4 regions of the Pseudomonas sp. B424 genome follow, and region 1 is predicted to be linked to each of the others. Evidence: predicted binding sites of a transcription regulator. Region 1 holds the regulator's gene; each other region holds the start of a gene.
What was found. Region 1 encodes FliA, which starts transcription of late flagellar genes. Its sites were predicted from a motif close to CTAAAGTTTNNNNNNNNNNNGCCGNTAA; they were not measured.
Positions count from the first base shown of each region.

Region 2: flgM (flagellar biosynthesis anti-sigma factor FlgM) is a predicted target of FliA. The motif match lies at 2,321-2,348, and genes of this name have one in related genera.
Region 3: ACZRMS_RS09200 (flagellar protein MotY) is a predicted target of FliA. The motif match lies at 5,051-5,078, and genes of this name have one in related genera.
Region 4: ACZRMS_RS01270 (methyl-accepting chemotaxis protein) is a predicted target of FliA. The motif match lies at 2,870-2,897, and genes of this name have one in related genera.

Region 1 is NZ_JBUZTL010000004.1:220,224-228,231, forward strand. Features, by position in the region: gene motD (flagellar motor protein MotD) at 1-474, opposite strand, end outside; gene ACZRMS_RS07795 (flagellar motor protein) at 477-1,217, opposite strand; gene ACZRMS_RS07800 (protein-glutamate methylesterase/protein-glutamine glutaminase) at 1,217-2,362, opposite strand; gene ACZRMS_RS07805 (chemotaxis protein CheA) at 2,412-4,568, opposite strand; gene ACZRMS_RS07810 (protein phosphatase CheZ) at 4,631-5,419, opposite strand; gene ACZRMS_RS07815 (chemotaxis response regulator CheY) at 5,440-5,811, opposite strand; gene fliA (RNA polymerase sigma factor FliA) at 6,014-6,754, opposite strand; gene fleN (flagellar synthesis regulator FleN) at 6,754-7,581, opposite strand; gene flhF (flagellar biosynthesis protein FlhF) at 7,701-8,008, opposite strand, start outside.
Region 2 is NZ_JBUZTL010000012.1:33,443-41,450, forward strand. Features, by position in the region: gene cheR (protein-glutamate O-methyltransferase CheR) at 1-409, opposite strand, end outside; gene ACZRMS_RS15290 (chemotaxis protein CheV) at 422-1,384, opposite strand; gene flgA (flagellar basal body P-ring formation chaperone FlgA) at 1,462-2,232, shown strand; gene flgM (flagellar biosynthesis anti-sigma factor FlgM) at 2,385-2,702, shown strand; gene ACZRMS_RS15305 (flagella synthesis protein FlgN) at 2,751-3,218, shown strand; gene ACZRMS_RS15310 (flagellar brake protein) at 3,313-4,050, shown strand; gene ACZRMS_RS15315 (MFS transporter) at 4,156-5,478, opposite strand; gene ACZRMS_RS15320 (glutamine synthetase family protein) at 5,544-6,785, opposite strand; gene ACZRMS_RS15325 (histidine-type phosphatase) at 7,063-8,008, shown strand, end outside.
Region 3 is NZ_JBUZTL010000005.1:217,651-225,658, forward strand. Features, by position in the region: gene nth (endonuclease III) at 1-2, shown strand, start outside; gene ACZRMS_RS09180 (PA3496 family putative envelope integrity protein) at 109-291, shown strand; gene ACZRMS_RS09185 (response regulator) at 386-1,012, opposite strand; gene ACZRMS_RS09190 (hypothetical protein) at 1,930-2,661, shown strand; gene ACZRMS_RS09195 (argininosuccinate synthase) at 2,738-3,955, opposite strand; gene ACZRMS_RS09200 (flagellar protein MotY) at 4,083-4,988, opposite strand; gene pyrC (dihydroorotase) at 5,144-6,190, shown strand; gene rnt (ribonuclease T) at 6,187-6,861, shown strand; gene ACZRMS_RS09215 (peroxiredoxin) at 6,939-7,541, opposite strand; gene ACZRMS_RS09220 (bacterioferritin-associated ferredoxin) at 7,818-8,008, shown strand, end outside.
Region 4 is NZ_JBUZTL010000001.1:311,446-319,453, forward strand. Features, by position in the region: gene hisI (phosphoribosyl-AMP cyclohydrolase) at 1-177, shown strand, start outside; gene ACZRMS_RS01245 (phosphoribosyl-ATP diphosphatase) at 170-502, shown strand; gene ACZRMS_RS01250 (twin-arginine translocase TatA/TatE family subunit) at 526-804, shown strand; gene tatB (Sec-independent protein translocase protein TatB) at 815-1,222, shown strand; gene tatC (twin-arginine translocase subunit TatC) at 1,227-2,024, shown strand; gene ACZRMS_RS01265 (16S rRNA (uracil(1498)-N(3))-methyltransferase) at 2,021-2,731, shown strand; gene ACZRMS_RS01270 (methyl-accepting chemotaxis protein) at 2,951-4,519, shown strand; gene ACZRMS_RS01275 (amino acid ABC transporter ATP-binding protein) at 4,643-5,377, opposite strand; gene ACZRMS_RS01280 (amino acid ABC transporter permease) at 5,370-6,329, opposite strand; gene ACZRMS_RS01285 (transporter substrate-binding domain-containing protein) at 6,437-7,234, opposite strand; gene mdoH (glucans biosynthesis glucosyltransferase MdoH) at 7,518-8,008, opposite strand, start outside.

The DNA.
Region 1 (8,008 bases):
CTTGTCGATGATGTTGAACGCCGCATTGCTCGGCATCGCGTCGCCGCTGCCGAACAACAGGCTGGAATTGAGTTCGATCTCCACCCACAGTTCATTGCCGCGCACTGTCAATTGCCTGGACGCGATCAAGTCGCCAAAGGCGTTGGTGATGTCATCGGCAATGGTTTTGAGCGGGTCATCGGGCACTTGCCCGAGGCCGGCATCGGTATGTTCACTGTCCTTGATCAACGGCTCGGCAGGCTGGATCGTCAGCGGGCGCTCTTCGCCGATGGGGATCGGTTTGATGCTGCGCTCGCTGTCATTGAACACTCCCACCAGCGCCTGGGAGATCACCTTGTACTTGCCTTCGTTGATCGATGAGATCGAGTACATGACCACGAAGAAGGCAAACAGCAAGGTGATGAAGTCTGCGTAGGACACCAGCCAACGTTCGTGATTGACGTGCTCATCCGCGGGACGACGGCGCCGGCTCATAATTAACCCGTAAAGCCCTGGAGCTTGAGTTCGATGGAGCGCGGATTTTCGCCTTCGGCAATCGACAGGATGCCTTCGAGCAACATCTCGCGGTACAGCGACTGGCGCATGGCAATCGCCTTGAGTTTGCTGGCTATGGGCAGCAACACCAGGTTGGCACTGGCCACCCCGTAAATGGTCGCCACAAATGCCACGGCAATGCCGTTGCCCAGTTGCGCCGGGTCGGCCAGGTTGCCCATCACATGGATCAGCCCCATGACCGCACCGATAATGCCGATGGTTGGCGCATAGCCGCCCATGCTTTCAAACACTTTGGCGGCTTCGATATCCCGGCTTTCCTGGGTCATGTAATCGACTTCCAGCACGCTGCGAATGGCCTGGGGTTCAACCCCGTCGACCAGCAATTGCAGGCCCTTGCGCGAATAGTTGTCGGGTTCGGTGTCGGCCACCCCTTCCAGGCCCAGCAAGCCTTCCTTGCGCGCCGTCAGGCTCCAGTTGACGACACGGTCAATGCCGCCCGCCATGTCGATACGCGGCGGGAACAGAATCCAGACCACGGTGTGCATCGCCCGCTTGAATGCGCTCATGGGCGACTGCAACAACGCAGCCCCCACGGTGCCGCCCAGCACGATCAACGCCGCCGGGCCATTGGCCAGGGCGCCCAGATGGCCGCCCTCCAGGTAGTTGCCGCCGATAATCGCGACAAACGCCATGATGATGCCAATCAGGCTGAGCACGTCCATCAGTGGCAGGCCTCCACAAGGTGTTTGCCGATCTCGTCAAGGCTGTACACCGCATCCGCCAGGTTGGCTTTGACGATGGCCATGGGCATGCCGTAAATCACGCAACTGGCTTCATCCTGCGCCCAGACCTGGCTGCCGCCCTGCTTGAGCAGTCGCGCGCCTTCACGGCCGTCTGCGCCCATGCCGGTCAGGACCACCGCCAAAACTTTGTCACCGAAGGACTTGGCAGCAGAACCGAAGGTGATGTCCACACACGGCTTGTAGTTCAAACGCTCATCACCCGGCAGGATGCGTACCGCACCACGGCCATCGATCATCATTTGCTTGCCGCCCGGGGCCAGCAAAGCCAGGCCGGGGCGCAGAATATCGCCGTCTTCGGCTTCCTTGACGCTGATCCGGCACAGCTTGTCCAGACGCTCGGCAAACGCCTTGGTGAACGCGGCGGGCATGTGCTGCACCAGCACGATCGGGGCCGGGAAGTTGCCCGGCAACTGGGTCAATACCCGCTGCAAGGCGACCGGGCCGCCGGTCGAGGTGCCGATGGCCACCAGCCTGTAAGCCTTGCGTTTGGGCGCGGCAGAAGCTGACGTCGGTGCAGGCGCACCACGACTGGCAATGGGCGTGGTGCGCGCCGGGGGCGGCGAGACGGGCGGAGCGGATGGCACAAAGCCGCCTAGCGCAGGCCGGGGGGCCGGGACCGGGGCAGACACCACAGGGGCCGGCGCGCTGTAGCTGGACAGGCGACGGTTACTGCGCGAAATGCTGTGAACCTTCTCACACAGCATTTGCTTGACCTTCTCGGGGTTGCGCGAGATGTCTTCAAAATTTTTCGGCAGGAAGTCCACCGCCCCGGCATCCAGCGCATCGAGGGTGACGCGGGCCCCTTCGTGGGTCAGGGAGGAAAACATCAGTACCGGGGTCGGGCAACGCTGCATGATATGACGCACGGCCGTGATGCCGTCCATCAACGGCATCTCGTAATCCATGGTGATCACGTCCGGCTTGAGTGCCAGGGCCTGATCGATTGCTTCCTTGCCATTGGTGGCCGTGCCGATCACTTTAATCGTCGGGTCGGCCGACAGAATTTCCGAGACGCGGCGGCGGAAAAAACCGGAATCATCCACCACCAGGACCTTGACTACCATAAACACTCCGTTAGGCGGTGCGGGGCGCAAACGCCCCGGCTCACCAGAATCAAATACGCCGTGATGCGTAATGCTTGAGCATGCTCGGAACGTCCAGAATCAAGGCAATACGGCCGTCACCGGTAATGGTGGCGCCCGACATGCCTGGCGTGCCCTGGAGCATTTTCCCCAACGGCTTGATCACCACTTCTTCCTGACCGACCAACTGATCGACCACAAAGCCGATGCGCTGGGTACCCACCGAAAGAATCACCACATGCCCTTCGCGCTGCTCTTCGTGGGCGGCTGATGCCACCAGCCAGCGTTTGAGGTAGAACAGGGGCAACGCCTTGTCGCGCACGATCACCACTTCCTGGCCGTCGACCACATTGGTGCGCGACAGGTCGAGGTGGAAAATTTCGTTGACGTTGACCAGCGGGAAGGCAAACGCCTGGTTGCCCAGCATCACCATCAGGGTCGGCATGATGGCCAGGGTCAGCGGCACCTTGATCACGATTTTCGAGCCCCGGCCCAGGGTCGACTCGATGCTCAGCGAGCCGTTGAGCTGGGCGATCTTGGTTTTCACCACGTCCATGCCCACGCCCCGGCCCGACACATCGCTGATCTCGGTCTTGGTCGAGAACCCCGGCGCAAAGATCAGGTTGTAGCAGTCGCTTTCGCTCAGGCGGTCGGCGGCGTCCTTGTCCATCAGGCCTTTTTTCACGGCCAGGGAGCGCAGAAAATTGGCGTCCATGCCTTTGCCGTCATCGGAGATCGACAGCAGGATATGGTCGCCCTCCTGCTCGGCGGACAAAATCACCCGGCCACAGCTCGGCTTGCCGGCAGCGGCGCGTTCTTCCGGGGTTTCGCACCCGTGGTCGACGGCGTTGCGCACCAAGTGCACCAGCGGATCGGCCAGGGCCTCGACAAGGTTTTTGTCCAGGTCGGTCTCTTCGCCTACCAGTTCCAGGCTGATTTCTTTTTTCAGTTGCCGCGCCAGGTCACGCACCAGCCGCGGGAAACGGCCGAACACTTTCTTGATCGGCTGCATCCGGGTCTTCATCACTGCGGTTTGCAGGTCGGCGGTGACCACGTCGAGGTTGGACAGCGCCTTGGCCATCTCTTCGTCGTGGCTATTGAGCCCCAGGCGCACCAGGCGGTTACGCACCAGCACCAGCTCGCCGACCATATTCATGATGTCGTCAAGCCGGGCGGTATCAACCCGCACGGTGGTCTCAGCCTCGGAGGCAGCCGGTTTTTCCGAAGGCCCGGAGCTTGTCCGGGCCGGGACCGCTCGCACCGCAGCCGGTTTGACCGGTGCCGGTGCAGCCGCTACCGCCGCGCTGTCGGCACTGAACTTGCCCTTGCCATGCAACTCATCGAGCAAGGCTTCAAATTCGTGGTCGCTGATCAGCCCGGGGTCGCCGGCAGGTTCAGCGGCCGAGGGCTGGGGCTCAACAGGCGCTGAAGCTTCCAGCGCGTCTGCGTTGAACGAGCCCTTGCCATGCAACTGATCAAGCAAGGCTTCGAATTCGTCATCGGTGATGTCATGGCTGGCCTCGGCCGGCGCGGCGGGCACCTCCTCGGGCACTGCGGCAACCACCGCAGCCTGCGCAGAAAACTGGCCCTTGCCGTGCAACTGGTCGAGCAGCAACTCGAACTCGGCGTCGCTGATTTCGTCGCTGGTCGTGGCTTGCGGGGGTGCCACCGGGTCAGGTTCGGCCGCAGCCGCCTTGACCGCATCGAGCGAGTCCAGCAACTGTTCGAACTCGCTGTCGGTGATATCGGTTACCGGGGCGGCCACCATCGGCGCAGGCGCAACGACCGCCTGGGCCGCGGCAGGCTCGGCCAGACGTGCCAGCGCCGCCAGCAGCTCCGGGGTTGCGGCCGTGATCGGGCAGCGTTCGCGCACTTCGCTGAACATGCCATTGACCGCATCCAGGGCCTCAAGCACCACGTCCATCAGCTCCGAGTCAACGCTGCGCTCACCCTTGCGCAGGATGTCGAAGACGTTTTCGGCGATGTGGCAGCACTCCACCAACTCATGGAGCTGCAGGAAGCCGGCGCCCCCTTTTACAGTGTGAAAACCGCGAAAAATTGCATTGAGCAGATCCGCATCATCCGGTCGGCTTTCCAGCTCGACCAGCTGTTCGGACAGCAGCTCTAGAATCTCGCCGGCTTCAACCAGGAAATCCTGAAGGATTTCTTCATCGGCGCCGAAGCTCATGTACGTGCTCCTTGAAATAGGGCTTCGACGCCAGGCAACAGCGCCCGCACGTCCGCGAAGTCCTAAAAACCTAAACTGGACAGCAAATCGTCAACATCATCCTGACCGGATACGACGTCATTACGTGTATCGGCATGAATCTGCGGACCTTCACCCCTGGCCTGGCTTTTTTGCGAATTATTTTCGGCGCGCATTGCATCACGGTCGTGTTCGATCCCTGCAAAGCGATCCACCTGACTGGCCATCAGCACCAGCTTGAGCAGATTGCTTTCAACTTCGGTCACCAATTGCGTTACCCGTTTGATCACCTGACCGGTGAGGTCCTGGTAATCCTGGGCCAGCAAGATGTCAGTGAGGTTGGCGGACACGATGTTGTTCTGCGTTTCGCTACGCGTCAAAAAACTGTCGACTCGACGCGCCAGCTCGCGAAACTCCTCGGCACCGACTTCGCGACGCATAAAGCGCCCCCAGTCCGTACTCAGAGCCCTGGCTTCCTGGCCCATTCCGTTGACCAGCGGCGTGCTGTGCTCCACCAGATCCATGGTGCGGTTGGCGGCGGCTTCCGTCAGTTTCACAACATAAGCCAAACGCTCGGTGGCATCCGTGATCTGCGACACTTCTTCGGCTTGCGGCATGCCCGGGTCAATATGAAAATTGACAATTGCACTGTGCAGTTCACGGGTCAGCTTGCCGACTTCGCGATACAGCCCGCGGTCCCGGGTCTGGTTGAGTTCGTGAATCAGCTGCACTGCATCGCCAAACTGGCCTCTTTCAAGGCTTTCGACCAATTCGTGAGCATGTTTTTTCAGGGTCGATTCAAAATCGCCCTGCGTAGTTTCTTGATGCTCCATAGCGCCCCCAAGGCAACCGATCAACCGATGCGATCAAAGATCTTTTCGATTTTGTCTTTGAGTGCGATAGCGGTGAACGGCTTGACCACATAACCGTTAACACCGGCCTGGGCCGCTTCGATAATCTGCTCGCGTTTGGCTTCGGCGGTCACCATCAACACCGGCAAGTGCTTGAGTTTTTCGTCGGCACGCACATGGCGCAACAGCTCGATACCGGTCATGCCCGGCATGTTCCAGTCGGTCACCAAAAAGTCGATATGCCCCAGATTGAGGATCGGCAGCGCCGTGATGCCGTCATCCGCCTCGACCGTGTTGGTGAAACCAAGGTCACGCAACAGGTTTTTAATGATCCGCCGCATCGTCGAGAAATCATCAACGATGAGGATTTTCATGTTCTTGTCCAATTCGACCTCCAAGCAGTCTTAAACGCGTCCTGTCTGGGGACGCGCCATTCAATCAATTCGTTTTCAAACACCGCCCAAATCGACTGTGGGAGCGGGCTTGCTCGCGATGCAGGCGGCGCGGTTTTTCTGATTCACCGTGTCGATCCCATCGCGAGCAAGCCCGCTCCCACAATAAGTGCACGTGTTCCCGTCAGTGCGCGCGCCACTGGCTCAGGCGTGCGCGCAATCGTGCGGCGCACTGGCTGTGCAGCTGGCTGACCCGGGACTCACTGACCCCCAGCACCTCACCGATTTCCTTGAGGTTCAGCTCCTCGTCGTAGTACAGCGCCAACACCAGTCGCTCACGCTCGGGCAGATGGGCAATCGCATCGGCCAGGGCGCACTGGAAGCGTTCGTCTTCCAGGTCCCGCGACGGTTCCGGGTGAGCACTTGCGCCATCTTCATGCAGCCCTTCGTGTTCGCCGTCCTGCAACAGATCGTCAAAACTGAACAGGCGGCTGCCCAGGGTGTCATTCAAAATGGCGTAATAATCATCAAGGCTTAACTGGAGTTCGGCCGCAACTTCATGATCTTTAGCGTCACAACCGGTTTTTGCTTCAATTACCCGAATTGCATCGCTGACCATGCGTGTATTGCGGTGAACCGAACGCGGGGCCCAGTCGCCCTTGCGCACCTCATCGAGCATCGCGCCACGGATACGAATGCCGGCATAGGTCTCGAAACTCGCCCCCTTGCTCGCGTCGTACTTGCCCGACACTTCGAGCAGACCAATCATCCCGGCCTGGATCAGGTCATCCACCTGCACGCTGGCCGGCAACCGCGCCAACAGGTGATACGCAATGCGTTTGACCAGGGGGGCATAGCGTTCGATCAGCTCGTACTGGCTGTCACGCGATGCCTTGCTGTACATGCGGTAGCCACTGGCGGTCATTAAAAGCGTCCCCCTGCTTGCTGCACCAGACGCTCGACAAAAAACTCCAGGTGCCCCCGGGGGTTTGCAGGTAGTGGCCAGGTGTCCACCTTCTGGGCAATGGCCTTGAATGCCAGCGAACATTTGGAGCGCGGGAACGCTTCGTAGACGGCGCGCTGCTTCTGTACGGCCTTGCGCACGCATTCGTCGTAGGGCACGGCGCCCACGTACTGCAGGGCCACGTCCAGAAAACGGTCGGTAACCTTGGTCAGCTTGGCGAACAGGTTGCGACCTTCCTGGGGGCTTTGGGCCATGTTGGCGAGTACGCGAAAACGGTTCATTCCGTAATCGCGGTTCAGCAGCTTGATCAACGCGTAGGCATCGGTGATGGAGGTCGGCTCATCGCACACCACCAGCAGCACTTCCTGGGCGGCGCGCACAAAGCTGACCACCGACTCGCCGATCCCGGCAGCGGTGTCGATCACCAGCACATCCAGGTTATCGCCCAGGTCGCTGAATGCCTGAATCAGGCCGGCATGCTGCGCCGGGCTCAGGTGCACCATGCTCTGGGTGCCCGAGGCCGCCGGCACGATACGAATCCCGCCGGGGCCCTGGAGCAATACGTCGCGCAGTTCGCAACGCCCCTCGACCACATCGGCCAGGGTGAATTTCGGGGTAAGGCCCAGCAGGACGTCGACGTTCGCCAATCCGAGGTCCGCGTCCATTAGCAGGACACGCCTGCCCAGCTCGGCCAATGCGATAGACAAGTTGACTGAAACGTTAGTTTTACCGACGCCACCCTTGCCGCCGGTCACTGCGATCACCTGTACGGGATGCATGCTGCCCATGATCTTTCTTTACCTTGTCTTACTTAGACGCGGCTACATACGTTGGCTGCGCGTTCCCCACCGGAACACAATCTTCAGACCATCTGATGTAGGTACATTGCAACGTAATCGTGACTACCTCAGCCAACCCGCTTGGGAGGGCTGTGATAGATATCAGCGAACATATCGGCCATGGCTTCTTCGCTGGGTTCTTCCTGCATTTGCACACTCACTGCGCGGCTCACCAGCTGGTGACGCCGCGGCAGGTGGAGATCGTCCGGGATACGCGGGCCGTCCGTCAGGTAAGCCACCGGCAACCCGTTACTGATCGCCAGGCTCAGCACCTCACCCAGGCTCGCCGTTTCATCCAGCTTGGTCAGGATGCAACCGGCCAGCCCACAACGTTTGTAACTGAGGTAGGCCGCCGTCAGTACCTGCTTCTGACTGG
Region 2 (8,008 bases), on a different contig from region 1:
CCTTCAACTGCCCCAGGTTACTGCGCTCAAACTCATCAATCGCCATCGACAGCGAGTAGGGTTCCTGCCCCGAAGAACAGGCTGCCGACCAGATACGCAGGCGCTGACCCGGACTGGCCTTGATCTGCTCGGGCAGCACCTTGTTCTTCAACACTTCAAAGGGGTAGGTATCGCGAAACCACAGGGTTTCGTTGGTGGTCATGGCATCGACCACCTGCTCGCGCAGCCCGCTGCGCGGCTGGCTATGGATACGTTGGATCAACTCGCCCAATGACTTGATACCTTGCTGTTCCATCAGCTTGTTGAGCCGGCTGGAGACGAGGTACTGCTTGTTTTCACCCAGCAAAATGCCACAGGCTTTTTCCAGGAAAACCCGGAACTGTTCAAAATCCAAATTAGCCGTCGACAAATGTCCTGCCTCTTAAATCGTTTTGACCGCCAGGGGTTGGCCCTGACTTTGGTCTGCTGCTTTGATCCGGTCAACTACCCGGGATGCCAGGTCATCAGGCCGGAATTTGGCCAAAAAGTCATCGGCACCGACTTTTTTGACCATCGCCTGGTTGAATACCCCGGACAACGAAGTATGCAGAATGATGTGCAGGTTTTGCATCCGCGGGTCGTTGCGGATTTCAGCTGTCAGGGTGTAACCGTCCATTTCCGGCATCTCGATGTCCGAGATCATCATCAGAAACTCTTCAGACGGGTCCTTGCCCTCCTCCACCAGCTTGCGCAGGTAATTCAGCGCCTGACGGCCGTCGTTCAACGACACCACTTCAACGCCCACGCTTTGCAGGCAACGGGCAACCTGTTTGCGCGCCACCGACGAATCGTCGACGGTCAGCACCCGCAATGACAGCGCCTTGCTGCGGGTTTCGACATCGACCACGCCCTGGGTGATGGTTTCGGGCGATGGCGAAACTTCTGCCAGCACCTTTTCAACATCGATGATCTCGACCAGCTGGTCGTCCATCCGGGTCACGGCCGTCAGGTAATGGTCGTGGCCGGTCCCCTTGGGTGGCGGATGAATATCTTCCCAGTTCATGTTGACGATACGTTCGACCGAGCGCACCAGAAAACCCTGGGTCTTGGTGTTGTACTCCGTGATGATCACGAACGGGTTGCTCTGATCTTTCAGGGCCCCCGAGCCCGTGGCCATCGCCAGGTCGAGAATCGGGATGGTCGCGCCGCGAATGCTCGCCACACCGCACACCACGGGATGGGACTTGGGAATCATGGTCAGTTTCGGGCATTGCAGCACTTCCCTGACCTTGAACACATTGATCCCGTAAAGCTGTGGCCCATCCAGGCGAAACAGCAACAGCTCCAGGCGGTTTTGCCCGACCAGTTGAGTGCGCTGGTTAACCGCATCCATCACCCCAGCCATACTCAGCTCCTCTTAAAACTTTAAGTTTCGACACGCATTACCCGGTAAACGGCACGGGGCTTGCTTTTTTATCGGCCATGAACGCAAAAACGACAAATTCCTGCCACCGGCTTTTTCGCCAGACCCTGCGCCGCTGCTGCCTGAGCGTCCTGGCGGTCGGCGGTCTGACGGGCCTGTGCACTTATAGCCATGCTGACGCGTTTACATCGCCTGATCAGCTTATCGGCGTGACCCAAGGCTTTCTTGAATTCACCGTCGAAGACTATCTGGCCACCAGCCAGACGCAGGGACGATATCAGATCCAGGTCAACAATCTGGACCCGCGCCTGCGCCTGGCCCATTGCGACAAGGAATTGACAGCCACCCTCGAAAGCCCGGCACAACCCATGGGCCGAGTCATCGTTCGCATCCGTTGCGAAGGGCTCTCGCCGTGGACCATCTTTGTTCCGGCCCAGGTCAAGCTGTTCCGTAATGTCGTCACCGTGACTCACCCGCTCAAGCGCGGCATGGTGATCGACTACGCCGATGTCAGCCTGCGCGAGCGGGATATCAGCCTGATCAACCAGGGGTATTTGACCGCGACCGAACTGGCGGTCGGGCAAAAATTGCTGCGCCCCATGGTGACCGATCAAGTGCTGACACTCACGCATCTGGAGCAGGCTGCCGCGGTGCGCAAGGGCGAGCATGTGGTGATCAGCGCCCGCAGCGGCACATTAAGTGTCAAGATGCCCGGCGAAGCGCTGTCTGACGGCGGCCTTAGCGAGCAGATCCGGGTGAAAAACCTGAATTCCAAGCGCGTGATCCGGGCGCGAGTGACTGCACCCGGGCAAGTTGAAGTGGCATTGTAGGAAAGTTGGCATCAGTTTCCCTGCTTTCCTACACTGTATGTTTGACGCAGATCAGTACAGTTCTGTGTGAAGCCATGATTAATCGAGCCTAAAGTTTTTCCGGGTATGGCCGAAAACATGGCAAGCGTCCAAATACCCCGAGGTTTTCCGTTATGGTCATCGACTTCAGTCGTCTCAACAGCGCACCGCCCTTGACCGGCAGTACGCGCAGTCAGGAAGCAGGCAGCGCCACGCAAGCGGCCCCTGCAAAAAGCCCTGAGCAAACCGGCGCCAGCGCCCCGAGCGGGGAATCTGTACACCTCAGCCAAGAGGCTCAACAGTTGCAGAAGATCAGCGACTCGTTGCGTGACCAACCCGTGGTCGACAAAAACCGTGTGGCCGAACTCAAACAGGCCATTGCCGATGGCAGCTACAAAGTCGACAGCAACCAGGTCGCCAGCAAACTGCTGAACATGGAAGCCCAGCGCTAGGCCCACGTGGCCAGTGCCAGGCTTTTGGACGCTTAATCCTGGGGTCTTATGCACGACGAAAATTTACTGCAACTGATCAATGATGACCTCGCCCCCGCCGAGCAACTGCTCGGCCTGTTGCAGGACGAGTCCATCGCCCTTAAAGGCCGCGACATGCAGGTGCTGGAGAACATCCTGGCACGCAAGCATTCGTTGATCATTCTGCTTGAGCAGCATGGCCGCAAACGCAGCGAGATCCTGGCAAGCCTCGGCCTGGCCACCAACCGCAGCGGCCTCGAAAGCCTTGCCAGCCATTCAAGCGTGGGCGCTCAACTGCTCAGCCAAAGCGATGTGCTGAGCCAGTTGCTGGCCCGGTGCCAGGCCGCCAACCTGCTCAACGGCCAATCGATCCAGACCCAACAGTCGATCACGGCCAACCAGCTGCGCATTCTGCACGGCGGCGAAGCTCCGTCGCTGTATGACGCACGCGGTACCACTTCGATGCTCAACAGGCACCGCGCTTACAGCCAGGCCTGACCCTGCGCGATCACACTGTCTAGCGAGACACGCAGCATGATGGCAGAATGCCTCTTTTGCGTGTTGCAGTATTTTGTCCGGAGATTGATCAACCGTGTTCGACGCCCCAGATGCTCCGCAGCCGCCAAAGGTGCTTACCACGCCGCTGGAAATTGCCTCCAGCTTGCGGATGCTGCAAGAGAGCCATGACCCGCTGATCATCACTTTCCAGGATCGCACCCAGCGCTTTCAGAGCTATGTGGTTGATGTGAACCGCGAGAACAACACCCTGGCCCTGGACGAAATGATCCCCCGTGGAGGTGAGCGTTTTCTGGAGGCCGGAATACCGTTTCGGGTTGAGGGTTTCCACGAAGGCGTGCGCATCGCCTGGGAATGCACCACGCCGCTGAGCATCGACGACACCCATGATCATCGCTGCTATCGCGGCGCGTTACCCCGCGAAGTGCTTTACCACCAGCGCCGGAGCGCGTTTCGCGCGGCCCTGAAACTGTCGCATCTGATTGATGTGCAAGTGGCCGGTGAAAAGCTCAAGTCACCGATCAAGGGCAAGTTGCTGGACGTGTCCGCCACTGGCTGCAAGTTGCGTTTTGAAGGGGATATCGGCGAAAACCTGCAGCTGGGCCAGGTGTATGAGCGCTTCACCGCCGCCCTGCCCTTCGGCCAGATCACCACCCCTGTCGAATTGCGTTATCTGCATTTTGAAGAGCGCCTCAACATCACCTTCGCCGGTCTGCGCTTCCACAACATCAGCGGTGGCGTGCAGCGCCAGGTCGAACGTTTTGTGTATCAACTGCAGCGCGAGGCGCGCCAGTTTGATAAAGACGACTACTAAACGCTGAAACACCCCCTTGAGTGACACCGCAAAACCTGTGGGAGCCGGCTTGCCTGCGCGGGGCATTGCCATCGCGAGCAAGCCCGCTCCCACCGGGGCAGATGTTTATGGCTTGGGTTCCGGCTCCAGTTCTGGTTCTGGTTCTGGTTCTGGTTCTGGCTCAATGTTATCCACCATCTGATCCTGCACCACCTGCTCATCCACCCTCGGGTCAAGAGCGGCCACCAGCGGTGAGCTGGACATGCTGTCAGGCATGGCCACGTGATGCAGCGGCGCGTCGTCGACCTGGTGCAAGTTGGTCACCGCATTCGGGCGAATCCGCCATACCAGGATCAAACCGGCCACGCTGAAAAACGCGTAGAGCATCTGGCTGCCGAAGAATTTCATCAACACCCCGGTCACTAACGGCCCGATGCTGGCGCCAATGCCATAGGTCACCAGCAACATGGCGGTCAGCGAAACCCGGCGCTCACCCTCGATATGGTCATTGGCAAACGCCACGGCCAGCGGGTAGATGCAAAATTGAACCAGCGCGCTGAGGCAGCCTGCGGCAAACAGCACCTCCATCGGTACCGAGGGCAAGATCGCCAGCGGCAAGGAAACCACCGCCAGAATAAAGGCGAAGATGCGAATCAGTAGCGGCCGGTCGTAACGGTCGGACAACCAGCCCAGCGGCCACTGCATCAGCAAGCCGGCAAAAATACAGCTGCCCATATAAACACCGACCAGCTCGGTCGACAGCCCTTGCTGCGATGCATAGAGCGGCGCCAGACCGTAGAACGAACCCACCAGCAAACCGGCCCCCATCACCGCGATCAACGACTGCGGCACCCGCTTGATGAAGAACCTGGGGTCCATCGGCGCCGGATGCAGGGGCGCCGGGTGAATGCGCCGGGTCATGGCCACGGGGACCAGGCACAGGGCAAAACACAACGCCACGACCATCAGCAACTCGAGCCCCAGGGCAGGATGGATCGCCAGGATCAATTGCCCGAGCACCAGCCCCAGGTAGGACGCAATCATGTACAGGCTGAACACCACGCCACGCTGCTTGGCATCCGCCTGCTCGTTGAGCCAGCTTTCGATGACCATGTACTGGCACATCATGCCCAGGCCGACAATCACCCGCAGCAGCAGCCACATGGGCAGCCAGTCGGTCAGGCCGTGACACAGCACCGCCGCACCGACGATGCCGGCACAGGTGGCATAAGCACGGATATGCCCGACCCGGGCAATCAACCGGTGGCCGATCTTGCCGCCCAGCACCAGGCCAAAGTAGTTGGCCGCCATCAAGGCGCCGATCCACAAGCCGTCGACATTGTCGGCCGCCAGGCGCAGCGCCAGATAAGTACTCAAGAGGCCGGAGCCGATCAACATCATCAGCGAGGCAAAGTACAACGCTCGAAAAGACTTCCAGATTTGGTGCATTGGCTTTCCGTGCGGCTCCTTGTATCTGCAGCCGGGAAGAGGCCCGGCACCACAGTTTTAAACAGTTAAGCCTGAGCCGCCAACACGCGACGCTCCCAGGGCGTTATTTCGTCAAGAAAACTGGTCAGTTCCAGGTTCTTGGACGCAATGTAACCTTCGATGAACTCAGCACCGAACAGTTCAATCGCCAGCTGACTGTGCTTGAGACGCTCAAGGGCGGCATGCAAGGTACATGGCAATGACAAAGCCTCGGGCACTTCAAATTCGCCCTGGATCGCGGCGGTCGGTTCCAGCTCATGCTCGATGCCATATAACCCGGCGGCAAGGCTGGCGGCAATCGCCAGATACGGGTTGGCATCAGCCCCCGGCAAGCGGTTTTCGACCCGCCGCGCCAGCGGTGAACTGGCCGGTATCCGCAGGCCGGCGGCACGGTTGTCATGGGACCAGCACGCATTGTTCGGCGATGCATAGGGGTGGCACAGCCGCTGGTAGGAGTTGACGTTCGGCGCAAACAGCGCGGTGAAGTCAGCCATGCCGGCCTGCTGCCCGCCGATAAAGTGGCGGAAAATTGCCGTCGGCTGCCCCGCCTCATCGCTGAACACGTTACGCCCGCTGTCCGGTTCGACCACGCTCTGGTGGATATGCATCGAGCTGCCAGCTGTGTGCGCCAGCGGCTTGGCCATGCACACCACGGTCAGTCCATGTTTTAAGGCGACTTCCTTGAGCAGGTGCTTAAACAAAAACGTCTGGTCGGCGAGCAGCAGCGGATCACCGTGCAGCAGGTTGATCTCGAACTGGCTGACGCCCATCTCGTGCATAAAGGTGTCCCGGGGCAGACCCAGCGCGGCCATGCACTCGTAGACTTCACTGAAGAACGGCCGCAGACCGTTATTGGAACTGATACTGAACGCCGAAAAACCGTCTTCACGACGACCGTCCAGGCCCACCGGCGGGCGGAATGGCAGGCTCGGGTCGGTGTTGGGCGCAAACACAAAGAACTCAAGCTCGGTGGCCACCACCGGCGCCAGGCCGCGTGCGGCATAACGGGCGATCACGGCCTTCAACTGGCCACGGGTCGACAGGCGCGAGCTTTCGCCGGTCAGTTCGTCTGCATCGCAAATGGCCAATGCCCGGGGCTGCGCGCTCCAGGGCAGACGATGGATCTGCGCAGGGTCCGGCACCAGAGCCAGGTCGCCGTCATCGCCGCCGTAAAAACGCGCCTCGGGGTAACCGCCCATGATGCATTGCAGCAGCACGCCACGGGCCATCTGCAAGCGCCGCCCTTCGACAAACCCCTCAGCGGTCATCACCTTGCCACGGGGCACGCCATTCAAATCGGGGGTCACGCACTCAATCTCATCAATGCCTATCAATCGCTGTGCGAGTGAGCCCTGGCCATCGGTCGTCATGACGCTTTCCTTGTTGTGGTGCAGGCCGCGAACGGCAAAGTGTACAAAATACGCATCACCTGTTCGGGATTTCAAGCGAGCACCCAATAAATCCTCCGGCGAGGATTGTGGCCCACACCGGAATTTGCCAACTAGACTCTGCGCCCTGTGTCCAGGATGACTAAAAGGAAAACCGATGAAGACGTCGCCCCCTCTGTACGCCGGCCTGCTGCTGGCCAGCATGATCAGCCCAACCGCCTTTGCCCAGACACCCACCAGCGATGGCTACGTATTGGATAAAGTAGTGCAAGTCAGCCGTCACGGGGTGCGCCCGCCCACCGAATCCAACGAAAAGCTGCTGTCCTCCGTGACCCAGCGTCAATGGCCGACCTGGCTGGTGCCCTTGGGCAATCTGACCGGCCACGGCTACACCGGCGCCGTCGAAATGGGCCGCTACCGTGGCCAGGTATTACGCACCGCCGGGCTCATCCCCCAGGGCTGCCCGGACGCTAAAAATCTGCTGGTACACGCCAGCCCCCTGCAACGCACCAAAGCCACTGCCCAGGCCTTGCTCGACGGCATGTTCCCGGGCTGTGGCTTGCAGCCGACCTATGTCGCCGGCAAGCAGGACGCCCTGTTCCAGGCCAATGAAATGCCCTTTGCCGCCCTCGACCCGGTAAAAGCCAGGGCCCAGATTCTCAAGGCCCTGGGCGGCAGCGTCGTAGCCGCACAAGCGCGCTACAAACCCTATGAAGAAAAACTGCGGGAGGTTGCCTGCCTGCCCGCCGCCGATTGCCCGTACGGTAAACAGGCGTGGCAACTGGAGCAAAACGCCAAGGGCCGCTTCTCGATCAAGGGCCTGAGCGCAGGCGCCAATATGGGTGAAGTGTTCCGCCTGGAATACAGCCAGGGCCTGCCTCTCGATAAAGTCGCGTTCGGCCACGCCCGCACCGCCAGCCAGGTGTCGAGCCTGATGCTGCTGACCAAGGCCAAATACGACTTCCTCAACGACATCCCTTATATCGCCAGCCGTGGCGCCTCCGAGTTGATGAACCAGATCTCGCTGGAACTCAAGCAAGGCACGTCACTGGCCACCACCACGACCAGCAGCACCCCGCCCGATGTACCGTTGATGCTGCTGG
Region 3 (8,008 bases), on a different contig from region 1:
GAGTAATAGATATTTTATGGGCTGATCGATTGAGAAAATCTTTTTTACCCCGGCAGCGAATATCGCTATAAGGGGCGCCATTGACTGTCTTGGCCTGGAGTGAACTGAATGAGCACTGGCAAAGAAGAACTGGAAGTAGAAGAAGATTTTGCAGTCGTCGATCCGGACGAAATAGTGGAGCCTGTTATCGAGGTGGCCAAAACCAATTTGGCCAAACGCCGGACTATAGACGCACTTCTGGAAGAAAAAAGGCTCAGAAAAGAGCTTGAAGATTATGGATACGATCTTTAGTTTTTGGAAAACGACATCAAAAGCCTCCTTTAGCGGAGGCTTTTTTGTTTTCAGAGGGCTCTGGCTTGGCTCTCAATTCCCCACACCCCTCGTCTCATACCAGGCCATTACGCTGTGCAAGCTCGATCAAATCAACGAGCGAGCGGGCATTCAGCTTCAATAAAAGGCGCGTTTTGTAGGTACTCACCGTTTTATTGCTCAGAAACATGCCATCAGCTATCTCTTTGTTGCTTTTCCCTCGCGCCAACTGCTGCAGCACCATCATCTCTCGCCCTGACAGGCGATTGACCATATCCGCCTCGCTGGCATTTCCCAGGCTGGAGCGCACTGAGTGCAAGGCCTGATTCGGGAAGTAACTGTAACCTGACAGCACAGCCTTGATAGCACTCAGCAGTTCGGTCAAATCCTGCTGCTTGCATACATAACCTGCTGCACCTGCCTGCATGCAGCGCATGGAAAAGTGACCCGGGGCTTGTGAAGTCAGCACCAGAACCTTGACAGGCACTGCAGGTGTTGACAGGCGCGCAATAACTTCAAGCCCGTCAAGTTTGGGTATCCCAATATCGAGAATTACAATATCGGGCGCGTATTCACGTGCAAGCTGTAAAGCGTCCACTCCATTGTCCGTCTCTGCGATGACTTCGTAGCCATGTCTTTCCATGAGCATACGCACAGCAAGACGAATTACAGGATGATCATCCACGATCAGCACTTTATTCATGGGCAATTCCAATTTATCGCTGTTCGAATTTTTAGAACCAGCACAATAGCCTAGTCATGACAACCTGGGCATAGTGTCCCCCCAAGCACTAACAACCAAAGACATTTCCTACACAAAATCAAGAAAAAACCTACATGTTCACGACACAAATAACAGACATTTATTACACCTCAAGTAAACAACTAAACATACATCCTCCCCTGCGACGCCATCCTCAAACTTAATGCACAGCCATGAGCACAACTTGAAATATCTTTATACAAGTAATGGCAAGCGCTCTACCTCAAGTAAAAACCAAGATTTCACCATATCAGCACGCCCTTCACTCAACACCTGAACCCCCTTTAAAACCGTGCTACAACCCAATCAGAAAATAAAAAAAACCAAAACCAAGTAATTTTCACGAAAGGTAAAATCTACTCTTTTCCCATGAGAAAATAGTAGGCAATTTCACTTAAAGAATAGGACTACATAGCATTCAGAAAACACCCAAGCACAAAAATATATCAAAACAAAACTCACCCCCAATGCGTTTTTTTGAAAATAACTGAGCACAAGTAAAATCTAGATAGATACTCCCCTCACAGTCACACACATGCCGCATAATCCCTTCTCTATTTGATTTTATATAAAACGATTTACACCAGCATGCTTCACACCCCCTAACAACATTTATAGAACCCACCCTACTCTACGAAACACTTCCTACAGACAGCTCGAATTAAGAAATAAAACCGAAAAACCACTCCCTGACAGCGTCAACCGCACCTATATTTGTTTGCAACTTCAAAAACCCACGTCTAGGTTAATAACAGATGCACCCTGAAAACACATGAGCATCACCACCGCATCATAGCTTTCGACATCCCACGGCCCACACCGCCCCCCCCAAATAACCTCCTGCCGGAATTCATAAAATGATACGCCACAAAATAAAAATCAATAACCCACTTACAGTGATCGCTATCTTTTCAATGCTGACAGAAGCTTCCGCCGCAGTCTCATTGCCCTACATCAACAGCGAACACCAAAAAATATACGTATGGTTTTTGATTATATTTCCGTCTTTTTTAATCACCCTGTTTTTTCTCACTTTGAATTTCAATAACAAGAGCCTTTACACTCCGACTGATTTATCCAAGGCAGAACACACTCCCAGAGCTACCGAACTTCACCCAGAGGCCCCAGCCTCTTTTAAACACACAACACCGCCAATACCACTTTCCACACTGCGCTATCAGGCGAGCATAAATTTCAGCGCACGCACACCTCAGCGCTTTATATTCCTTCCCAGGGGCCATAGAGTGCATGATCCTGACCCGCCCAGCACGCCTGTAACGCTCTCGACAGAGAGCCTCGTATTGATTGAAGGCACCCAACCTACAAAACTTTACTTTATCGACCTTAGCCACGAACGCTCACAACGACCAGACAAATACACACTTGAAAATACCCTGCGCACTCACTTGAATATGTCACGCAACAACAAGAACAACATGACAGAAAAAGATGTACTGCTACTGCTGGTAAATACTCAATCACAACTAGATATGGTTAAACACTTTGTACGCAACGCGTGTACTGGCCATACACAAGTCATCGCCTACAATAGAGATACACGCAAGCTGGACACACTGAATTCACCTTGATGAGCCCGTCATGCCTGACTCATCAGCAAAAAAAAGCCCCGACCAATGGCCGGGGCTTTTTTACAGGCAGCGCGTATTAGAAAAACTTGCGGCCTTTGTTTGCAGCAATGCGCATGCGCAACGCATTCAACTTGATAAACCCTGCAGCGTCTTCCTGGTTGTAAGCACCGCCATCTTCTTCAAAAGTGGCAATATTGGCATCAAACAACGAATCGTCAGACTTGCGACCGGTAACGATCACGTTGCCTTTGTACAGTTTCAGACGAACGACACCGTTCACGTGAGCCTGAGACGCATCAATCATTTGTTGCAGCATCAAACGCTCAGGGCTCCACCAATAGCCGGTGTAGATCAGGCTGGCGTACTTAGGCATCAACTCGTCTTTCAGGTGAGCGACTTCACGGTCCAGAGTGATCGACTCAATGGCACGGTGAGCCCGCAGCATGATGGTGCCGCCCGGTGTTTCGTAGCAGCCACGGGACTTCATCCCTACATAACGGTTTTCAACGATATCGAGACGACCGATGCCGTTCTCGCCGCCGATACGGTTTAGAGTTGCCAGCACGGTGGCCGGGGTCATTTCGACGCCGTCCAGGGCAACGATATCGCCGTTGCGGTAAGTCAGTTCCAGAAAGGTCGGCGTGTTAGGCGCGTCTTCTGGCGACTTGGTCCAACGCCACATGTCTTCTTCATGCTCGGTCCAGGTATCTTCCAGCACACCGCCCTCGTAGGAGATGTGCAGCAAGTTGGCATCCATCGAGTACGGGGATTTCTTCTTGCCGTGGCGTTCGATCGGGATATTGTGCTTTTCAGCGTAATCCATCAGCTTTTCACGGGAGAGCAAGTCCCACTCACGCCAAGGAGCAATAACCTTGACCCCTGGTTTCAAGGCATAGGCGCCCAGTTCAAAACGAACCTGGTCATTACCTTTACCTGTTGCGCCGTGGGAAATGGCGTCTGCGCCTGTTTCATTGGCAATTTCAATCAGGCGCTTGGCGATCAGCGGACGAGCAATGGAAGTACCCAGCAGGTACTCGCCTTCGTAAACAGTGTTGGCGCGGAACATCGGGAAAACGAAGTCTCGAACAAACTCTTCACGCAGGTCATCAATGTAGATTTCCTTAACGCCCATGGCTTGCGCCTTGGCACGTGCCGGTTCGACTTCTTCGCCCTGACCCAGGTCAGCGGTGAAGGTTACGACTTCACAGTTATAAGTATCCTGCAGCCACTTCAGGATCACCGAAGTGTCCAGGCCGCCCGAATAAGCCAGAACGACCTTGTTTACGTCCGCCATGCCATCACTCCACGGGTTGTTCGAAAAGCCGAACAGTCTACCGCCCATATGCGTGAATTTACAGAGGCGCGACAGCTTAAGACGACAAAGCGACAGATTATGTCAAGGCCGCGACCAGACGATCGCTTCAAGAAATTGCAGAAGGCTGTGTAACAACCACTGACGGAACCGCTTTTACAGGCTCAGGGAGCCGCTCCAGACGGACACTGACCCGGCGGTTTTTGGCGCGATTTGCCCCATTGGTATTCGGCGCCAGCGGGTATTGTTCGCCGTGGAAACGCACCGTGATCTGCGACTCCTGCAACCCGTTTTCCTTGAAGTAATTCATCACGGCCAATGCCCGGCGCCGGGACAACTCGCGATTGGTCAACCGATTGCCCTGATTGTCCGAATGACCGTCCAGGGTGACGTGATTGACCGAAGGGTCTGCCTTCAAGTACTCAACCATCACTTGCAGGCTGCTCTGCGCATTGGGATCAAGTTCGGTACCGCTACCAGGAAATCCGATCTGGCTGTACCTGACCTGTTCAAAGTTTTTGGGCAGCAGCTTTGCCGTGCAGGCCTCGTAATCCCTATAAGCCTGGCGAAATCTGACCGGCAATAGACGAACTTCCGACACGCTACCCTCGCGGGAGAAATGCCTTACCAGCGGGCTTCGCCCTTCGAGCAGACCGCGAAACAAGCGTCCCGCCTGGGCTTGAGAGCTGTTGAACAATACCTGTCCACGTCCGATGCGTACGGCCCCCAGATCAATGTCTCCCCTCCCCGGCTGCCACGGTGCAGCCGCCGCCAGTAGAGTTGCAGAGCCCTCGCCAAGCATCGGACTGTAGGCATTGAGGCGGAAAACGGCCTGCTCGCCAGCCCGACGCACAAAGGCTCCGGAACCGAAGTCAGTAATGGGCTGGATCAGACGGCATTCAAATTTATCGCCTTCCACTTTCCACTCGATATTCTCCAGCCGTGTCTGAAAAGTCAGAGCCATGGCCGGCAGGCTGGCAAACATACTGAGCAGGATGAAATAACGCTGGCGCACGGGAGGCTCCACAGGCTTGTACTGCAAAAAAACAGTCAACCGATTTACGGCATACCCTGGAGATATCGGTTACTCACCACAAAACTTGATAGCGAGTGCCTGATAGAGTCTTTTCCGGTAGCATTCACATCAGTTTGACCCGCCTGGAATCCCCAATGTCTGACCGCCTGACCCTGCTGCGTCCCGACGACTGGCATATACATCTTCGCGATGGTGCTGTGTTGCCCCACACTGTTGCGGATGTAGCGCGCACTTTTGGCCGCGCCATCATCATGCCCAACCTGGTACCTCCGGTGCGTAATGCAGCCGAAGCCGATGCCTACCGCCAGCGAATTCTTGCTGCGCGCCCGGCCGGCAGCCGCTTCGAGCCGCTGATGGTGCTTTACCTTACTGACCGAACACAGCCAGAAGACATTCGTACGGCCAAAGCCTGCGGGTTCGTCCATGCTGCCAAGCTGTACCCGGCCGGCGCAACGACCAACTCCGACTCCGGCGTGACCAGCATCGACGCGATCTTTCCGGTGCTTGAAGTCATGGCCGAAGTTGGCATGCCATTACTGATACACGGCGAAGTCACCCGCGCCAACGTGGACGTCTTTGATCGCGAAAAAATCTTCATCGACGAGCATATGCGCCGTGTTGTAGAGCGATTCCCGACCTTGAAAGTGGTGTTTGAACACATCACCACCGCAGACGCGGTGCAGTTCGTCAACGAGGCTTCGGCCAACGTCGGCGCAACCATCACGGCTCATCACTTGCTTTACAACCGCAACCACATGCTGGTTGGCGGTATTCGCCCGCACTTCTATTGCCTGCCGATCCTCAAGCGCAACACCCATCAGGAAGCTCTGCTGGATGCCGCAACCAGTGGCAGCGAGAAGTTCTTCCTGGGCACCGACTCGGCACCCCATGCCCAGCACGCCAAAGAAGCTGCATGCGGCTGTGCCGGCTGCTATACCGCTTATGCGGCCATCGAGATGTACGCCGAAGCTTTTGAACAGCGCAATGCGCTGGACAAACTGGAAGCTTTTGCCAGCTTGAACGGCCCTCGTTTCTACGGGCTGGCCCCGAGCACCGAACAGATCACCCTGGTTCGCCAGGAATGGACCGCCCCAAACAGCCTGCCTTTCGGCGAGCTGACCGTAATCCCGCTGCGCGCCGGTGAAAAACTGCGCTGGCGCCTGCTTGAGGAACAGCTGTGAGTGACGACCATTATGATGACGAACACGAAGGCGGCCATGGCGGCGGATCGCGCCACCCGATGGCCGAGCGTTTTCGCGGCTATCTACCGGTCGTAATCGATGTTGAAACCGGTGGTTTCAACTGCGCCACTGATGCCTTGCTGGAAATCGCCGCAGTAACGATCGGTATGGACGAAAGAGGCTTCGTATACCCGGAGCACACCTATTTCCACCGTGTAGAACCGTTTGAAGGCGCCAACATCGAAGCTGCCGCGCTGGAGTTCACCGGCATCAAGCTGGATCACCCGCTGCGCATGGCCGTCAGCGAAGAGACAGCCTTGACCGACATCTTCCGTGGTGTGCGCAAGGCCCTGAAAGCCAATGGCTGCAAACGCGCCATTCTGGTTGGCCATAACAGCAGCTTCGATCTGGGCTTCCTCAACGCAGCCGTTGCGCGCCTGGACATGAAACGCAATCCGTTTCACCCGTTCTCGAGCTTTGATACAGCGACCCTGGCTGGCCTGGCTTACGGCCAAACCGTGCTGGCCAAAGCCTGTCAAACCGCCGACATCGATTTTGACGGGCGTGAAGCCCACTCGGCACGTTATGACACCGAGAAAACTGCTGAACTGTTCTGTGGCATCGTCAACCGCTGGAAACAAATGGGCGGCTGGAAAGACTTTAACGACTGATCAAGCCGTTTGGGTTTATCCCGCTCCATAAAAAAACCGGACACTGGGTCCGGTTTTTTTATGCCTGAAACTAACCTTTACAGCTGGTCAGCATTCTCAGTCAGGTAAGCAGCAACACCTGCAGTCGAAGCGGTCATGCCCTTGTCGCCTTTCTTCCAGTTGGCAGGGCAAACTTCGCCGTGCTCTTCGTGGAATTGCAAAGCGTCAACCAGACGCAGCAGCTCGTCCATGTTACGGCCCAGTGGCAGGTCGTTAACGATCTGGGAACGTACAACGCCCTTGTCATCGATCAGGAATGCGCCGCGCAGAGCAACGCCGCCTTCGGTTTCAACGTCGTAGGCCTTGCAGATTGCGTGATTGATGTCAGCAGCCATGGTGTATTTCACCTGGCCGATGCCGCCATTGTTCACTGGCGTGTTGCGCCATGCGTTGTGAGTGAAATGGGAGTCGATCGATACGGCAACCACTTCAACGTTACGCGCCTGGAACTCAGGAATGCGGTGATCCAGAGCAATCAGCTCGGACGGGCAAACGAAAGTGAAATCCAGCGGGTAGAAGAACACCAGGCCGTATTTGCCTTTGATGGCGGTGGACAGTGTGAAGCTGTCAACGATTTCGCCATTGCCAAGTACGGCAGCGACGGTGAAGTCAGGGGCTTGTTTGCCTACGAGTACGCTCATTGGATATCTCCTGGTGTGCGGTGCAAAAAACAGGACCTGGCCGCCATCGTGCAACTGCAGTCTCGTGGCCAGTACCTGCGTGAAAATGACCGACCATCATACACCGCCGGTCGGAACGGGCCTTAACCCTTTTTCAGCGCGGGAAAGCACAGCCCCAAGACCGTTCGTCAGCACGGTGCTGGGAAACCACAATTGAGACTCAAGGCACTTTGACAATCATTCTCGTTAACATTAAGATCTATCGCATTGAATCCCAACCAGTGATGGTTCTTATTTATGTACGTTTGCCTTTGCACTGGCGTCACCGATGGAAAAATCCGCGACGCAATCTACGACGGTTGCTGCAGCTACCGCGAAGTTCGTGAAGCAACAGGTGTTGCCAGCCAATGCGGTAAATGTGCGTGTCTGGCCAAGCAAGTGGTTCGCGAAACCCTGACCTCACTGCAAGCCAGCCAGGCGGCCATGAG
Region 4 (8,008 bases), on a different contig from region 1:
CTGGACTGTGATGCCGATGTAATCATCCTGATGGTTGAGCAAATCGGTGACATCGCCTGCCATACCGGCCGCCAGAGCTGCTTCTACCGCGTATACGAAAATGCCGAGTGGAAGACCGTCGACCCGGTGCTCAAAGACCCCCACGCCATTTACCACGCAGGGCACTCCCATGACTGACACCTTGAGCCGCGTTGCCCAGGTGCTTGAAGCACGCAAAGGCGCAACGCCCGACAGCTCCTATGTCGCCAGCCTGTACCACAAGGGTCTGAACAAGATTCTGGAAAAAGTCGGCGAAGAGTCGATTGAAACCATCATCGCCGCCAAAGATGCCGCCATCAGCGGTGATTGCAGCGATGTGATCTACGAAACGGCCGACCTCTGGTTCCACAGCATGATCATGCTGGCCCAGCTGGGGCAGCATCCTCAGGCCGTACTGGATGAACTGGAACGTCGCATCGGCACCTCCGGCCACGTAGAAAAAGCCTCGCGGCCGTCCGCCTAAATCACTTTGCAAAGGAACACATCATGGGCATTTTTGACTGGAAACACTGGATCGTCATTCTGGTAGTCGTAGTCCTCGTCTTCGGCACCAAAAAACTCAAAAACCTGGGCACCGATGTCGGCGAATCGATCAAGGGCTTTCGCAAAGCCATGAACGACGACGAAAAACCTGCCGAGCCTGTGGTTCCTCCTGCACAGCCAACTGCCGCGCCGCAGCCACACACCACTTCGACCCTGAACGAGCCGCACACCATTGACGTGCAGGCGCAGAAAGTCGAAGAGCCGACCCGCAAAGACGTGTGAGCCAAAACTAATGTTCGGTATCAGCTTCAGTGAACTGCTGCTCGTTGGCCTGGTGGCCCTGCTGGTGCTCGGCCCCGAGCGGCTGCCGGGTGCAGCGCGCACGGCGGGCCTGTGGATCGGGCGCCTGAAACGCAGTTTCAATGCGATCAAACAGGAAGTTGAACGTGAAATCGGCGCCGACGAAATTCGTCGGCAGCTGCACAACGAACACATTCTGTCGATGGAAGAGGAAGCCAAGAAGATTCTGGCGCCCCTGCAGGACGCCGTGAAGCCCCTGACGCCGACCGAGCCCCCTGTGACCGCAGCAACTGTCGAGCCTGCGAGCCCCGCGCCCGTGAGCCTGAGCAAAACCGCGTCCGACCCTGCGCCTCAACCGGCAACGCCACACGACCCTACCCTGCCACCGCGAGCCCCTTAAGCGCATGAGCGATAAGCCTGAACACGACCAGCCAATGCCGCTGGTTTCGCACCTGACCGAGCTGCGCACCCGCCTGCTGCGCTGCATCGCGGCGATTTTCATCATCTTTGCCGGGTTGTTCGCCTTCACGCAGCAGATCTACACCCTGGTCTCCACGCCATTGCGTGAATACCTGCCGGTGGGCGCGACAATGATCGCCACTGACGTGGCCTCGCCGTTCCTCACGCCGCTCAAGCTGACCATGATGGTCTCGCTGTTTATTGCGATACCGGTGATCCTGCACCAGATCTGGGGCTTTATCGCACCCGGTCTGTACAAGCACGAAAAGCGCATCGCCGTACCGCTGCTGGTCTCCAGCATCTTCCTGTTTTATGCCGGCATGGCGTTCGCCTACTTCCTGGTGTTCCCGCTGGTGTTCAAGTTCTTCGCCGCCGCCACCCCCGAAGGCGTAGCGATGATGACCGACATCAGCAGCTACCTAGATTTCGTCATGACGCTGTTCTTTGCCTTTGGCGTGGCCTTTGAAATCCCGGTGGCCGTGGTGCTGCTGGTATGGATCGGCATCGTCGACGTCAAATACCTGCGCAGGATCCGCCCGTACGTAATCATCGGCTGCTTCGTGGTCGGCATGATCCTGACCCCGCCGGACATCTTCTCGCAAACCTTGCTGGCGATCCCGATGTGGATGCTGTTTGAAATCGGCATTCTGTTTGGCAGCCTGATCAGCAAGAACAAGCGCGGTGAAGACCCGGACGAACAACCGGCGGACAACGACGCCCAGCCGCCAGCGCCACAAGCGTGAACCTGCTGCTCCTCGAAGAGGCTGATTTCATTGCCGCCGACCGTGTGATCCTGCGCGATCGGCGCCTGACTCACATGCAGGAAGTTCACCGTGCCGCTGTCGGCGACAGCCTGCGCGTCGGGCGGATTGGCGGATTGATGGGCAGCGCCGAGCTGGTGCGCCTTGAAGCCAAGGAAGCCGAACTGGTTATCCACAGCCTCGACCTGCCGCCCCCGGCCAAACTGCCGCTGACCCTGTTGCTGGCCCTGCCACGCCCGAAAATGCTGCGCCGGGTGCTGCAAACCGTGGCCTCGATGGGCGTGCCCACAGTAGTTCTGGTCAACAGTTACCGGGTTGAAAAAAGCTTCTGGCAGACCCCGTTTCTGGAGCCCGAAGCGATTCGTGAGCAACTGATTCTTGGCCTTGAGCAATCACGCGACAGCGTCTTGCCCGAAATCATTATCGAAAAGCGCTTCAAGCCCTTCGTCGAAGACCGCCTGCCGGCACTGGTCGAAGGCACCCTGGGCCTGGTTGGCCATCCGGGTGATTACCCGGCCTGCCCGCGCGGGCTGGATGAGCCGGTCACACTGGCCATCGGCCCGGAAGGTGGCTGGATCCCTTACGAAATCGACTTGCTGGCCAAGGCCGGCCTGCAACCGGTACAACTGGGAGCACGCATCCTGCGGGTCGAAACCGCCGTTACCGCCCTGCTCGCCCGGTTGTTCTGACCTCCAGCTTGTGGGTGCGGGCTTGCTCGCGATGGCATCAACGGGGTAGCTCACACATACCGCGCAGTTTGCATCGCGAGCAAGCCCGCTCCCACAGGGGTAGCACCTGCGACGTTCGTCACACATCCAACCTCTGCCCTTCAGTTCTCCACCCGCGCGCCGATGCCCTTACAACCCGCAAAGACCTCCACGAGTCTCGGTCAGTAAAGGAGTATCACCATGTACCATCGGCTGGCCCAACTGCTCGGCAACATAAGCGTCAAACGTAAACTCAGCCTGGGCTTCGGTCTGGTACTGGTGTTGACCTTGTTGATTGCCGCTACCGGCTGGAATGGCCTGGTGTCCGTGATTGACCGGGGCGACAAGCTGGCCAACATCTCGAAAATTATCGGGCTGACCAAAGACCTGCGTATTGCACGCCTTGAATATGAGCGCCACCCCGGGGAAAGCACCCTTGCCGGCGTCACCCGCCAGCTGACCGAACTGGACAACGCGCTGGAGCTGTCCCGCGCACAGCTGGTATCTCCAGATGACCTTATTCTGGTCGAGCAGCAACTCAACGCCGTGACCGAGTACAAACGCGCCTTCGCCGACCTCATTCAGGGCTCACAACCCGCAGACCAGGCCATTGAGCGCATGCACCAGCAGGGCAATACCCTGATCGAACAGAGCCAGAAGCTTTCGGCACTGCAGGCGGCCAAACGCGACGCCGAAAGCCGCAAGGCCACAAGCCTGCTGATCGGTTGTGCACTGCTGGCCCTGGTGCTGGGGTTCATTGCCGCCTGGGTCATTACCCGCCAGATTGTTATCCCGCTGCAGCGCACACTAAGAACCGTTGAGCAGATCGCGTCCGGCGACCTGACCCATGACCACGTGACCAACCGCCGCGACGAACTGGGCCAGCTACAGCAAGCCATTCAACGCATGACCACAGGTCTGCGCGAGTTGATTGGCGGCATCAGCGACGGTGTGACGCAAATCGCCAGCGCGGCCGAAGAACTCTCGGCGGTAACAGAGCAGACCAGCGCCGGGGTCAACAGCCAGAAAGTCGAAACCGATCAGGTCGCCACCGCCATGCATGAAATGGCAGCAACAGTTCAGGAAGTGGCACGCAATGCCGAAGAAGCCAGTGAAGCTGCGGTTGCTGCCGACCAGCAGGCCCGCGAAGGCGACAAAGTGGTCGCGCAAGCCCTCGCCCAGATAGAGAAGCTCGCGATCGAGGTCGGTCACTCCACCGAGGCCATGGGCCATCTCAAGCGCGAGAGTGACAAGATCGGCAGCGTGCTGGACGTGATCAAGTCGGTCGCCCAGCAAACCAACCTGCTGGCCCTCAACGCCGCCATCGAGGCAGCACGGGCCGGTGAGGCCGGTCGCGGGTTTGCGGTGGTCGCGGACGAGGTGCGCAGCCTGGCGCAGCGCACGCAAAAATCCACCGAGGAGATCGAAGAACTGATTGAGGGCCTGCAAAGCGGTACCCAGCAAGTGTCCAGCAGCATGGACAGCAGCCGCGCCCTGACCGACAACAGCGTTGAGCTGACCCGTCGCGCAGGCGAGTCACTGGGCAATATCACCCGCACGGTGTCGACGATTCAGGGCATGAACCAGCAGATCGCGGCCGCGGCCGAGCAGCAAAGCGCTGTGGCCGATGAGATCAACCGCAGCGTGTTGAATGTGCGTGATGTGTCAGAGCAGACCGCTGCCGCGAGCGAAGAGACTGCAGCGTCCAGCGTTGAACTGGCGCGACTGGGTACGCATCTGCAGACATTGGTGGGGCGATTCAAGGTCTGACAGCCCCCACACCCTCTGCGGGAGCGGGCTTGCCCGCGATTGGATCGCTGCGGTTTTACAGTTACACCGCGTCGCCTGTATCGCGAGCAAGCTCGCTCCCACAAGAGCAGCAGAGGGCTGCTTTTAAAGCACCTGCCGCAAAAACGCCTGGGCGCGCAGGTCTTTGGGCGAATTGAAGAAGTCTTGCGGGTTGGAGTCTTCCAGCAACTTGCCATGGTCAAAGAACAACACGCGGTTGGCCACTTCGCGGGCAAAGCCCATTTCGTGGGTCACGCAGACCATGGTCATGCCTTCGCGGGCCAGGGTCTTCATGACATCCAGCACTTCGCCGACCATCTCCGGGTCCAGCGCCGAGGTGGGTTCGTCAAACAACATCACCTTGGGTTCCATCGCCAGCGCACGGGCAATCGCCACGCGCTGTTGCTGGCCGCCTGAAAGGCGTGACGGGAACTCATTGGCCTTCTGCCCGATACCGACCTTCTCCAACAGCGCACGGGCCTTGGCTTCGCGCTCGGCCTTGCCACGCTTGCGCACGACCTTCTGCGCCAGGCACAGATTTTCGAGCACGGTCATGTGCGGGAACAGGTTGAAATGCTGGAACACCATGCCGACTTCACGCCGGTAGGCATTGACATCGGTTTTGGGGTTGGCCAGGTCCAGACCGTCAATGCTGACGGAACCGGAGTCGAAGTCTTCCAGGCCATTGAGGCAGCGCAGAAAGGTCGACTTGCCAGAACCCGACGGACCGATCACCACCAGTACTTCGCCCTGGGCGACGGTGGTGCTGACGTTGTCTACCGCGCGAACAATGTGCCCGCGGGTGTCGAAGACTTTTACCAGTTCGCGAACTTCAATCACTTTGCGCGAGCCTCCGCTCAAGCCGGCTGGCGAAATGCGACAGCGGCAGGTTGATCAACAGGTACAGGCCCGCAACGCAGAACAGGATTTCGAACGGCGAAAACGAGGTGGTGATGACTTCACGGCCGCTTTTGAGCAGCTCGGTAATGGCGATCACCGATACCAGCGAGGTGTCTTTGACCAGGCTGATAAATTGCCCGGCAAGCGGCGGCAGCACACGCTTGAACGCTTGTGGCAACACGACGTAGCGCATCGACTGGCTGCTGTTGAGCCCCAGCGAGCGGGCGGCTTCGTTTTGCCCGCGGGCGATGGACTGCACACCCGAACGCACGATTTCAGCCACGTAAGCGCCGGTGAACAACGATAGCGCGGCAATACCGGCAAACTCGCGGGACAGATTGAGTACGGTGCCAATAAAGAAGTAGAAGATAAAAATCTGTACCAGCAGCGGCGTGCCGCGCACCAGTTCGACGTACAGCGTCGAGAGGTCGCGCAGGGTCGGGTTATTCGACAAACGGCACAGGCCGGTGGCCAGCCCGATGATCAAACCCAATACACCAGACACCAGCGACAACCAGACCGTGGTCCACAGGCCCCAGAGCAGCGGCCCTGCAGCCCAATGGCGGTTAACGCCAATCACGTCGCCTTCGGCCACATCGTCGCCCTCAGCCACTTGCAGGCTGTTGTCGGCAACGGTTACACGCTGTTCTTTGCCATCGTCGCCACGCAACACCACTTCGGCAGCATCGCCTTTGCGCACCAGTTCGATAACGGTCGAGGTTTCAGCGGCCCGCTGGGCTTCTTCGGCCTGATAGGCGAAGTACTGCGGCACCCGGTTCCAGCGCCACTCGTAGGACATCAATGAGGTGGCGTAATACAACGCACCCGCCAGACCGATGAGCACCAGCACGGTCAATACGTGCCAGGGCCACTGGGCTTTTTTTTGTTTGATCACTTTCAGGTTCCACGTTTTGTGTCGCTAGGGAGGCCATCATCGCAGGCAAGCCCGCTCCCGCAAACGGTGCGGGAGCGGGCTTGCCCGCGATTGATCAATCAGCCTTATTCCATGTCTTTGAGCCAGGCGGTGTCTTTGAACCACTTGTCATGGATGCGATCGTAGGTGCCGTCTTCGTGGATCTGGTGCAGGAAGTTGTTGATGTAGTTGATGCTGTCGTAGTCGCCTTTCTTCAGGCCGAAAGCCAGAGGCTCATAGGTGAATGGCTTGTCGAGGAACACCAGCTTGCCGTTACCGAACTTGTTAACCGCTACAACGTTGTACGGCGCGTCGTAGATGAAGGCATCAGCCTTGCCGTTAACCACGTCCAGAACACCTTCGGGCTCATTGTCGTAGCCGTGGTACTGGGCTTTGGAGATCAGCTTGCGAGCCACGATTTCACCCGTGGTACCGATCTTGGACGTCAGGCGGTATTGCGGGTCGTTGAGGTCTTTGTAGGATTTGATCTTGTCTTCAAGCTCTTTGCGAATGAGCAGGGTCTGGCCCACAACGATAAAGGGTTCGCTGAAGTTCAGGCGCAGGTTGCGCTCCTGGGTCAGGGTCATGCCGCTGCCGATCATGTCGAACTTGTTGGTCATCAGGGCCGGGATGATGCCGTCGTAACCGGTGGAAACCAGCTCCAGCTTGACGCCCATGGACTTGGCCATGGCTTTGAGCAGGTCAACTTCGAAACCAATGATCTGGCCGCGCTTGTTGGTCATTTCGAACGGCATGTAGGTCGGGTCCATGCCCACCTTCAAGGTGCCGCGCTTGACCGCGTCATCTATGGCGCCTGCATGGGCTGCGCTGACCGCCAGTAGTGCAGTGACACCGAACATCAGTTTCGACAGAAACTTCTTCATCATCAACTCCCCCTCACCTGCTCAATTAAGGTGTTGGCCTGCGGCAGGCTCGATTCAAAAAGCCAATAAAGCCGGGCACTCACCGATTCGGGGACGGATGCTAACTCACGCAAGGGGGATGAGACGAGTTCTGAGAGAGAAAAGGACGACAGGCAGGACTGAGGAAATCCTGTGGGAGCGGGCTTGCTCGCGATACGAGCAACGCGGTGTAACAGGGCTTGCGGGGTGATGCAATCGCGGGCAAGCCCGCTCCCACTAGGGGTAACGGGTTGCTCGCGAGGGATCAGGCAGCAGGTTGCAACGGCAACAACGGTGCGTGAGGGTCGCCAGTTACCGATTCACGCCAGGCGTTCAGCCAGCCTTCATGACCTTCGTTCCACACCAGTGCATGCAGGCGGGCAAGGGCCACAGGGTCGCTCAACAGCTCCATGCGCTCCTTGTTGGTCACGCCCTGCGGGCCAACCTTGAGGGCGTGGCGCACACGTTCGATACGCAGCCACTCAATCGGCTCGGCTTCACGGTGACGCGACGTCGCCAGGGCACAAGCCAGGGCGTTCTGTTGCGGATCAACCACCGCTCGCACAAAACCATCGTGCAGTGCGTGGTAGCGGTTCTCGTGGGTGTATTCGGCAGTGGCCGACAATTCACGCGGCGGCGCGTATTCCTCAGGAATCAGGAACAGGCTTTCGTCACGCGTCTTGAGGCCCAGCTTGACCCGGCTGGAGATCACCGAAACCGGGATCGACAGCATCAGCGAACCGACAATCGGCACCA